Regions from separate parts of the Planococcus shenhongbingii genome, predicted to be linked through region 1. Evidence: riboswitches for the same ligand, from Rfam matches in the RefSeq annotation. Region 1 holds a riboswitch; the other holds the start of a gene.
What was found. Region 1 has a riboswitch for S-adenosylmethionine ahead of QWY16_RS04045 (MetQ/NlpA family ABC transporter substrate-binding protein). Riboswitches for the same ligand answer to the same signal wherever they lie in the genome.

Region 1 (5,364 bases):
TGGGCGGCAGCATCGCTACACTGATACAGCCAACCGATTTACTTTTCTTTGTGGATGTTGTTTTACTGGCATATTTAGTATTTTCGAAAAGAGTCAAGAAAGAGTCCCGCAACTTCAAAACCAAAACTGTCCTTCCGGTCATCACCATCGCATTGGCCGTTTCGTTCTTTAATCTTGGCTTGGCAGAAGCAGACCGGCCGGAATTATTGACCCGCGGTTTTGACAGAAGTTATATTGTGAAGTATTTAGGCATGTATAATTACGCTCTTTACGACTCCGTTGAAACGCTTAAATCCTCTTCTCAACGAGTATTGGCTGACAGCGACGAAGTCACAGAAGTATTGAACTACACAAAAGCCAATCATGCAGCTCCAAACGAAGCGTATTTCGGTGCAGCTGAAGGGATGAATGTTGTTTACCTGCATCTGGAATCGATGCAAACATTTTTGATGGACTATAAATTGAACGGGGAAGAAGTGACTCCGTTTTTAAATTCAATGATTAAAGATCAAAACACACTGTATTTCGATAATTTCTTCCATCAAACCGCTCAAGGTAAAACAGCGGATGCGGAATTCCTGCTGGAAAACTCGCTATTCGGTTTGTCCAAAGGATCGGCTTTTATTACGAAAAGCGACAATACGTACCAGTCAGCTCCTGCCATTTTAAAGGATAAAGGATATACATCAGCTGTATTCCACGGCAATAATGGAACATTCTGGAATCGCTCTGAAATCTATAAATCCTTTGGCTATGACCATTTCTTTGATATTGAGTCTTATACCGGCTTGACTGAAGCAGATATGGCAGAATACGGCGTCATGGATAAGCCGTTCTTTGAACAGTCGGCAGATATGCTGGCCACATTGCCGGAGCCTTTTTATTCGAAATTCATCACGGTGTCACACCATTTCCCTTATAAAATCGACCAAGAGTTGACGACAATCGGAAAAGGCACGACGGGTGATGCAAGTGTCGATAATTACTTCCAGACGGCGCGCTACGCGGATGAAGCGATTCAGCAGTTTTTTGCGGATCTGGAACAATCCGGTTTAGCGGACAACACAATGATTGTGATGTACGGCGACCATTACGGAATTTCCGACAATCACAATAAAGCGATGGAACAAGTGCTTTCGAAAGAAATCACTCCAGTTGAAAATACCAAGCTGCAGCGGGTTCCGCTGTTCATTCACGTGCCAGGCATGGAAGGCGGCATCAACCATACGTATGGCGGCCAAATTGACCTTCTGCCGACTGTGATGCATTTGCTTGGAGTTGAAACACAGAATTATATCCAGTTCGGTACAGATCTATTGTCCGATGAACATGAAGAACTGGTGACTTTCAGAAATGGTGATTATGCCAGCCCGGAGATCTATTCAATCGGCGACAATTTCTATGATCCGAAAACAGGTATGCCGATCGAAGAAAATCAACTGGAACAAGCGCAAAAACTCCAGCAGTATGGGAATTATGAATTGCAGCTGTCAGACCGGGTAGTCAACGGCGACTTGCTGAGATTCTATACACCTGATGGATTCAAGCCCATTAATCCAGCCGACTATAATTATTTGAACAAACCGGCTGTAGGACCGGTTGAAGAACCGGCTGTCGAACCGGTCGAACCCATTAAATAACTGAACGATAGAAGAGGTATCTGAGAAGCCGGCTTTTGCTGGCTTTGGAGATAGCCTCTTTTTTTCTGCCTTTTGCTCCTGTGCTCCAACACCTTCTTTTGCTTGTTAACAACAGTATCTCAAAGCATTGATAATCTATTGCAAAGAAGATGTAAAGAATTGTGAAATTTGAATCCGATTGCTTGTCCGCTAACTGCCAGTTCATCAAAGGTTTTGGTTGAAGTAAAACGCCGAAGATAATTAATATACAATTTGAAGAAAAAATAATATTAAGAAAACGTTGACTTTGATGTGTTAATGCGCTAAATTTATCAATAAGGTTTCGCAATTGAATAAGCAACTAATCTCTTATCAAGAGTAGCGGAGGGACTGGCCCTATGAAGCTCGGCAACCATCCATGTTAATCACATGGAAAGGTGCTACATCCAGCAGAACTGAAAAGTTCTGAAAGATAAGAGAGGATGAATTTACGATAAATTTGTGCCTCTCTTTCTTTATGGAAAGAGAGGCTTTTTCGTATTTCGAGCTTAAAAAACTATTGGGGGATATTAAAATGAGAAAACTAGGCGTCTTTACAGCTTTAACTTTTGCAGCAGGTTTATTGGCAGGATGCAGCGGCAATGCCGAGTCCACTGAATTGAGCGAAGAAAAATTAGTGGTGGGTGTTACTTCTGGCCCCCATGAGCAAATCATGGAAGTGGTATCGGAAGTCGCTAAAGAAGACGGACTGGAAATTGAGCTGAAAGTCTTTACCGATTATGTGTTGCCGAACACGGCGCTTTCTGAAGGCGATTTGGACGTCAATAGCTACCAGCATAAACCATTCCTGGAAGCGTTCAATGAAGATCATGGAACGACTCTGGTGCCTGGCGCTACAACGATTCTAAACCCAATGGGCGTTTATTCAAACGAATATGACTCCATTGAAAAATTGCCGAAAGGCTCAACATTCGGTTTGCCGAACGATCCAACGAACGGCGCTCGTGCCTTGTTCATCCTGGAAGAAGCGGGAATCATCACGCTGAAAGAAGGAACGGAAGAAACGGCATCGGTTTTCGATGTAGAAGAAAACCCGCAGGAACTTGAGTTTATCGAGTTGGAAGCAGCGCAGATTCCGAAGCAGTTAAGCGAACTGGACGCAGCAGCCATCAACACAAACTGGGCGATTGAAGCAGGATTAAATACACTTGAAGATTCGATTTTATTGGAATCAAGCGATTCTCCATACGTCAACCATATTGTGGTAAGAGAAGAAAACAAAGACGACGCTGTACTTGAAAAGCTGAACGCGGCTTATCAGTCTGATAAAGTCAAAGCCTTTATCGAAGAAGAATTCGATGGGTCTGTATTGCCAATCTGGTAAAATTCGGAGAGCCGCGTGGCATTTATGCCACGGGCCTTTCCTATTTAGAAGGAAGTGTAACGAGCATGATTCAACTAGAGAATGTTTCAAAAGAATTTAAATCGAAAAAAGGAGTTATCCGGGCAGTGAGCGATGTATCGCTGCATGTGAAAAAAGGGGAAATCCATGGCGTCATCGGCTATAGCGGAGCCGGGAAAAGCACGTTGATCCGCTGCGTCAATTTACTGGAAGCTCCAACCGCTGGAAAAGTGCGGCTGAATGACCGGGAGTTTACGGAGCTGTCGAAAAGCGAGCTGTTGGAAGAACGCAAAAATATCGGCATGATTTTCCAAGGGTTCAATTTGCTTCGCACCGCTACAGTCGAAGAGAATATCTCCATTCCTTTAAAGCTGATCGGAGTGGAAGCTGCGGAAATTCCAAAGCGAGTGGAAAAGTATCTGGAGATTGTGGGCTTAACGGAAAAGAAAAACGCTTACCCGGCCCAATTATCAGGCGGACAAAAACAGCGTGTCGCCATTGCCCGTGCCCTTGCACAAGAGCCGGATGTCTTGCTCAGCGATGAAGCGACGAGCGCACTTGATCCTGAAACCACCGAATCGATTCTGGATTTGCTGCTGAAGATTAATGCGGAATTCGGCATCACTATCTTGCTGATCACCCATGAAATGCATGTTATTCAGAAAATATGCGACCATGTCTATGTGATGGACGGTGGTGAAATTGTGGAAGACGGTCCGGTAATCGATTTGTTTTCAAAACCACAGCATAAAACGACACGGAGTTTCCTGAATACGATTTCGCAGCGGAAATTGTCGAAGGAGTTTGTCGCCAACCTGAAGAAAAGCGGTTCAGTGCTGCGTCTGACGTTCCGCGGAGAAGCTACAGGAGATCCGGTTCTTGCTGCTATGGCAAAAGAATTTGATGTAAAGCCGAATATTTTAACGGCGAACATCATGGAATTGAAAAATGGGGTCATTGGAAACCTGGATGTGCATATTGCAGGAGCAAAAGAAGAAGTTGGCCGCTCGTTGGAGTTTTTAAAATCCAAGGGTGTAGTGATTGAGGAATGGGATGATCAATATGGAAAGATTTAATACATTCATTGAACAATGGCTGCCGGTGATTGGGACCGCAGTTCTTGAAACAGCTCAAATGGTGTTGATTTCACTGGCGATTTCCGCTGTACTGGGAATACCTTTAGGGATTTTGCTTGTATTGACGCGGCGCGGGCAAGCTTGGGAAAACAAATGGGTATATCAAATCCTGAATCTGCTTGTCAACATAATCCGTTCAATTCCGTTCATTATTCTGTTGTTTTTCATCTTGCCATTTACGAAGCTGCTTGTCGGTACAACGATTGGCGTCCAAGGCGTTATCGTGCCTTTAGTCATTTATACCGCGCCGTATATAGCCCGGTTAATGGAGTCTTCTTTATTGGAAGTGGACAGCGGTGTCCGTGAAGCTTATGAAGCGATGGGCATCAAAACAAGACATATTATCTGGAATGTTTTATTGCGCGAAGCGCGCCCGTCGATTGTCCTTGGGTTGACGATTGCTACAGTCGGGCTAATCGGCGCTACAGCGATGGCCGGGCTTGTCGGAGCAGGCGGCTTGGGTGACTTGGCTTACCGTTATGGCCATCTGCGCTATGAAGTCGATGTCATGTATGCTACCGTTTTTATCTTAATCATTCTGGTTCAAGGCGTTCAAAGTCTTGGAAACTATTTCTCGGCACGCTTAAAAAAAGATTAAACAGAGGAGATTATTTCAATGCAAAACGACTTGTATCTGGAGAAAGACGGAGCGATCGCGACACTGGTGATCAACCGCGCGGACCAGCGCAATGCATTTTCACTCGACATGTTCAAGCAATTGCCGTCATTGCTGACTGAAGCGGCTGAAGATTCTTCTATTAAAGTGCTGATTCTTAGAGGCGTCGATAACCGGGCTTTTTCAGCAGGGGCGGATATCAAGGAATTCATGGACAATCGTTTGTCTCAGCAAAAAGCGAAAAACTATAACGACCATGCCCTGGCAGCGATTGAGCAGCTTTACCGTTTTCCGAAGCCGACCATCGCATTAATCCGGAAACTGGCAATCGGCGGTGGATTGGAATTGGCGATGTCCTGTGATTTCCGCATTGCGTCAACTGACAGCAAATTCGGCATTACAGCGGCACGCCTTGGCATCATCTATAATCTGCGGAGCACAAAACGCTTGTTGAACGTGATCGGCCCGGTTAAAACAAAAGAGCTCCTGTATACCGGGAAACTGATCAAAGCGGAAGAAGCGGAAGAACTTGGTATCGTGCAGCAGCTGCACGAAGGAGATGCGGCCAATGAGGCGGCATGGAGTTTTGCC
Region 2 (5,364 bases), 1.9 Mb from region 1:
CTGGCCCAAAACAGCGGCCGCATTATCAATATTGCTTCCCAAATGGCTTTTGTTGGATTCGTTAAGCGGGCTGCTTACTGCTCGAGCAAAGGCGGCTTGGTGCAGCTGACAAAAGCGCTGGCAGTGGAATGGGCAAAAAACGGCATACGTGTAAATGCTGTGGCACCGACATTCATTGAAACCGAATTTACTGCCAAAATGTTTGAAGACGAAGAATTCAAAAATGAAGTGCATAGCCGCATCCTTCTAGACGGCTTGTCTCAGCCAAGAGACATTTCAGGAGCGGTTCTTTACTTGGCTTCTGACTTAGCGAATTTTGTAACGGGTGAAACGATTAAAGTGGATGGCGGCTGGACAGCCATCTAGAAGATAGATTTTGAAGTGGGTTATACGGCCTGTAGTGATGAGGGAAGGAAGCGGCTTAGAAAGCGCTTCCTTTTTTCTTTGTCTCAGTCCAAAGGATGAAATGTTATGCCAATGGTTGAAAAAACCTTCCTTTTTTCTGAAAACTCTTTATAATGAACAATTATGAATAAAGGGAGATGAGGCAATGTCGAACCTAAAAAACGATTCTTTGCATTTGCACCGAAAACATCAAGGAAAGCTGGAAGTCCGATCAAAAGTGTCAGTGAAAAATGAACGGGATTTAAGCTTGGCCTATTCTCCCGGAGTGGCTGAACCATGCAAGGAAATTGCCCAAGACCGCAATAAAGTATATGACTATACGATGAAAGGCAACACTGTGGCAGTTGTCACTGATGGAACAGCTGTTCTTGGCCTTGGCAATATTGGCCCTGAAGCAGCATTGCCGGTAATGGAAGGAAAAGCTGTATTGTTCAAGGAATTTGCTGGAGTGGACGCTTTTCCGATTTGCTTGAATACTACCGATGCAGAAACAATCATACAAACCGTCAAATTGCTGGAACCCGGTTTTGGTGGCGTAAACTTGGAAGATATTTCCGCTCCGACATGTTTTATTGTCGAAGAGCGTTTAAAAGAAGAAATGGGCATTCCGGTGTTCCATGATGATCAGCACGGAACTGCGATTGTCACATTGGCTGGCTTGACCAACGCTTTAAAATTAGTCGGTAAAAATATTGCAGAGACTAAAATAGTGGTCAACGGAGCAGGAGCTGCCGGTATTGCGGTGGTTAAGCTATTGAGAAAATTCGGATGCAGCCAGTTGATTATGTGCGACACGAAAGGTGCAATTTTTAAAGGACGGACGTATGGCATGAATCCGTTCAAGGAAAAAGTCGCAGAAAACACAAATCCTGAACGTATTGAAGGCTTGCTGAGCGAAGTGATCAAAGGTGCAGATGTCTTTATCGGGGTTTCGGCAGAAGGTGCTCTTACACAGGACATGGTTCGCAGTATGGCTCAAGACTCTATCATTTTCGCAATGGCTAATCCAAACCCTGAAATTTTGCCGCATTTGGCGAAAGAAGCAGGCGCCCGTGTAGTTGGAACAGGCCGATCTGATTTCCCGAATCAGGTCAACAATGTGTTGGCATTCCCGGGGATTTTCAGAGGCGCATTGGACGTACAGGCACGTGAAATTAATGATGAGATGAAAGTTGCTGCTGTACATGCGATTGCTGGTTTGATTGAGGAAAAGGAAATCCATGATGATTACGTGATTCCGGCTCCATTCGATCTGCGGGTAGCCCCAGCAGTGGCGGAAGCTGTTGCAAAAGCTGCAGTGGAAACAGGTGTAGCAAAATACGCATCCGTGCAGGAAAACCAGTCAGTTGAAATTGCGGCCGGATCAGTCAGTTAATATATATATATATATATAGAAGAAAGCCGTTCAATCTAATCGATTGAACGGCTTTTTTAGATGAAAAAGAGGGGAGAAGTTGCTCTTTATCTTATAGACGATGTGATTCCTGCAGATTCCCGGACTTTCTGCAATGCTTGTTCCAAGTCTTCCAGTAAATCATCGGTATGTTCCAATCCGACTGACAGGCGCAATAATCCGTCTGTAATGCCCCGTTTATCACGTTCTTCTTTTGGCATAGAAGCATGGGACATCGTCGCAGGATACGATAAGATGGATTCGACGGCGCCTAAGCTGACAGCGAAGATGGGAATGCGCAAGCTCTCAACAAACGTCCGGGCCGCCGCTTTATCTGCCAAGCGGAGTGACAGGACCGCTCCTGCACCTGAAGCTTGCCGTTCATGAATCGGATATCCCGGATGGAAACGGAATCCGGGATAGTAGACTTCTTCAATTACAGGATGGCTGTGCAGATAGTCGGCGATGATACGGGCTGAAGCGGCTGACTGCTTGAGCCGGGCACCCAAAGTTTTAATGCCCTGGATTAAGTTATAGGAATCCTGAGCTCCCAAGACCGAACCGAAAGTGTTTTGAATAAACCCGAGCCGGTCTCCCAGTTCCGCATCTTTTGTAACGGCGAGCCCTGCAATAATATCGCTATGCCCGGACAAGAACTTCGTTGCACTATGTAAGACAAGGTCCGCTCCAAGGTCCAAGGGATTTTGATAAAGGGGCGTCATGAAAGTATTATCGACAAATGTCAGGCAATCGTTGGCTTTCGCCAGTTTTGCTGCAATTTCGATATCGGTGATGTTCATGACAGGATTAGACGGCGTCTCAAGGTAAATCACTTTTGTATTCGGCCGGATGGCTTCTGCCATTTCACTTAAATCGGTCATATTGACGAATGTATAATCGATATGGAATTTATTCAGCACTTCTGTAACAAAGCGGTAAGTACCGCCGTAAACGTCCTCAGAAATCAAAACATGATCGCCAGCAGAAAGCAGCATGAAAGCGGAAGAAATGGCAGCCATGCCGGAAGCGAACGCAAAACCGCGCGTGCCGTTTTCAAGTTTGGCAATGGTTTCTTCCAGCTTCAAGCGCGTGGGGTTTCCCGAACGGCTATAGTCGAAAGGGCCGAATTCATCAAAGCTCGGCTGGTGATAAGTTGAAGATATATAAACAGGGACGTTTACTGCTCCGGTTTGCCGGTCAACTCCGGTTGAATGGATAAATTGAGTTTCCAAATGATCGGTCATAGGCGAAGAGCCTCCTTTTCAAGTTTGGCGAAAGCCTGGGTTAAATCAGCAATTAAATCGTCAGCATCTTCAATGCCGACTGAAAAACGGAGCAGGCGATTACATATGCCGCGGTGCAGCCTTTCTTTTTCTGGAATAACTGCATGAGTCTGTGTGGCAGGATAAGTGATGAAACTTTCCACACCTCCGAGGCTTTCTGCAAAAGCAATCAGGCGGATGTTTGAGAGGAATGGAGAAACCCATTCTTCTTTTTGCAGCCGGAATGACAGCATGCCGCCTTTACCAGGATATAAAACTTGTGAAACGATGGGCTGCTCTTCTAAAAAAGCAGCAATCTTTTTAGCGTTATTTTCATGCTGCCTCATACGGAGAGGCAAAGTCTTCAATCCACGAATCAAAAGCCATGAATCGAACGGGGACAGCACGGCACCGGTGGCATTATGCAAAGCGGCTAATCGCTCACATAGGCTCTGGCCTTTTGCGGCAATCACTCCAGCTAGTACATCGTTATGGCCGCCGATGTACTTAGTAGCGCTATGGATGACAATATCCGCTCCTAATGCAAGCGGCTTCCGGAGATAAGGAGTTAGAAATGTATTATCGACAATAAGCAGCAGATTGTGCTTTTTTGCGAGTGCTGCATAAGCTTGGAGATCGATTTCCTGCATCAATGGATTGGTCGGAGTTTCGATAAACAACGCCCGTGTTTGAATGGTGATTTGCTGTTCAGTTGATTCAACATCTTTGAATTCTGCATAAGTCGCCTGGATATTGTAGACGTCAGCGAAATGGCCGAGCAGCCGATAAGTCCCGCCGTAAATGTCTTCCGGAACTAACAGCTCGTCACCTGGACGGAACAGCGACAAGACAAGTTGGATAGCCGCCATTCCGGAGCTACAGGCAAACCCTGCATCTCCTTCTTCAAGGTTCGCGATGCCTTCTTCCAAAATGCTGCGTGTTAAATTTTTTGTACGTGTATAGTCAAACCCTGTCGACTTGCCAAGTGCTTCGTGTCCATAGGCGGTTGATAAATAAATTGGTGGGCTGACTGCTCCCGTTTTAGCATCACATCGGTTTCCCGACTGCACCAATTGTGTCTCCAAGCTATGTTCGACCATGTTCATCATCCTTTCAATTAAAAAAAACAGGGGCTTTCTTCAAAAAGAAGAAAGCCCCTGTTCAGGTAACACAATCTTCTCATCTTTTAGGCAAATGCCTATTGGAATTAGCACCGTGGCCGTGAGGCTGGTTGCTGAGACATCACAGGGCCAAATCCCTCCGTCTCTCTTGATAAGAATTAAAATTATGAAGTTATGTATAATTGGATATTTCAAAGTTTAGAGTATTTTACAAAGAAGTGCAAGAGGGAATTGAAATATTCAAAATAAATCATCCTATCCGGCAGAGGACAACTATAGTGCATTTCTTTTAATTCGAAGACCGAAAGATTATAATAGACAGTATCAATTCAGTAAAAGGGGAATATGGATGTATATTGTGACGTCAACAGTTGAAGTGCCGGAAGAAAAAACAGAGGATCTCATTAAAATATATCAAAATCGTTCCCGGCGGGTGGACCTGGCTGAAGGCTTTCATCAGTTTCGGCTTATCCAGAACACTAAAAAGTTAAATGAATTGACGGTGCATTTGGAATGGCATTCAGAAGAAGCTTATTTGAAATGGGTCAGAAGCAATGAGTTCAAAGAAATCCATGAGCTTGAAAAATATTATCCGGACAAGGCGTTAGCTGGAATTGTGCCGAAAGTCCGGCAATACGAGGTCGTAGCGGAATGAACAAAGCTATTAAAGATCAAATCGCACTGGAAACAGCCACGAGCATTTATGAAGCGTATCCAAGCATTTGGGAACGGTTCGGTGAGCGGGGCTTCCAGCATACCGAGAAAGACAACCATCACCATTTGGATCATCTCGAAACAGCTTATGAACTGGAAGACAAACAAGTATTTTTAGATTACAGCCGCTGGCTGGAGACGGTATTGAACAGCCGCAATGTGGAAACAGCCCTCATCATTGATAATTTTGAACGGCTCATTAAGATCCTTCCAGGAAAAACGGAAAAGCTTGAAGAAAGCTTTATGCTGGATTGTCTTCAGCAAGCAAATGAATTACTTTCTAAACTGTGGCAAAAGGAGGTTGAGGAGATGATGCAGCCAACCCAACTAGCGGAATTGTTTCTGCAAGGGGAAGATATGGAAGCATTGCGCCAGATTCAATCTTTTCTTGAAAGCCATAGCCGAAAAGAATTGTTCGACCAATTACTGACGCCGGCGATGTATCATGTCGGCACGTTATGGGAAAACA

Region 2: it holds a riboswitch for S-adenosylmethionine, as region 1 does, so the genes downstream of both, QWY16_RS14270 (methionine biosynthesis PLP-dependent protein) here and QWY16_RS04045 (MetQ/NlpA family ABC transporter substrate-binding protein) in region 1, are expected to answer to the same signal.

What each region holds. Positions count from the first base shown of each region.
Region 1 is NZ_CP129235.1:806,131-811,494, forward strand. Features, by position in the region: gene ltaS (lipoteichoic acid synthase) at 1-1,640, shown strand, start outside; SAM riboswitch class I at 1,986-2,098, shown strand; gene QWY16_RS04045 (MetQ/NlpA family ABC transporter substrate-binding protein) at 2,194-3,003, shown strand; gene QWY16_RS04050 (methionine ABC transporter ATP-binding protein) at 3,069-4,097, shown strand; gene QWY16_RS04055 (methionine ABC transporter permease) at 4,084-4,755, shown strand; gene QWY16_RS04060 (enoyl-CoA hydratase/isomerase family protein) at 4,774-5,364, shown strand, end outside.
Region 2 is NZ_CP129235.1:2,891,523-2,896,886, reverse strand. Features, by position in the region: gene QWY16_RS14285 (SDR family NAD(P)-dependent oxidoreductase) at 1-366, shown strand, start outside; gene ystJ (NADP-dependent malic enzyme) at 551-1,780, shown strand; gene metC (cystathionine beta-lyase) at 1,867-3,042, opposite strand; gene QWY16_RS14270 (methionine biosynthesis PLP-dependent protein) at 3,039-4,160, opposite strand; SAM riboswitch class I at 4,237-4,339, opposite strand; gene QWY16_RS14265 (antibiotic biosynthesis monooxygenase family protein) at 4,531-4,836, shown strand; gene QWY16_RS14260 (cobalamin B12-binding domain-containing protein) at 4,833-5,364, shown strand, end outside.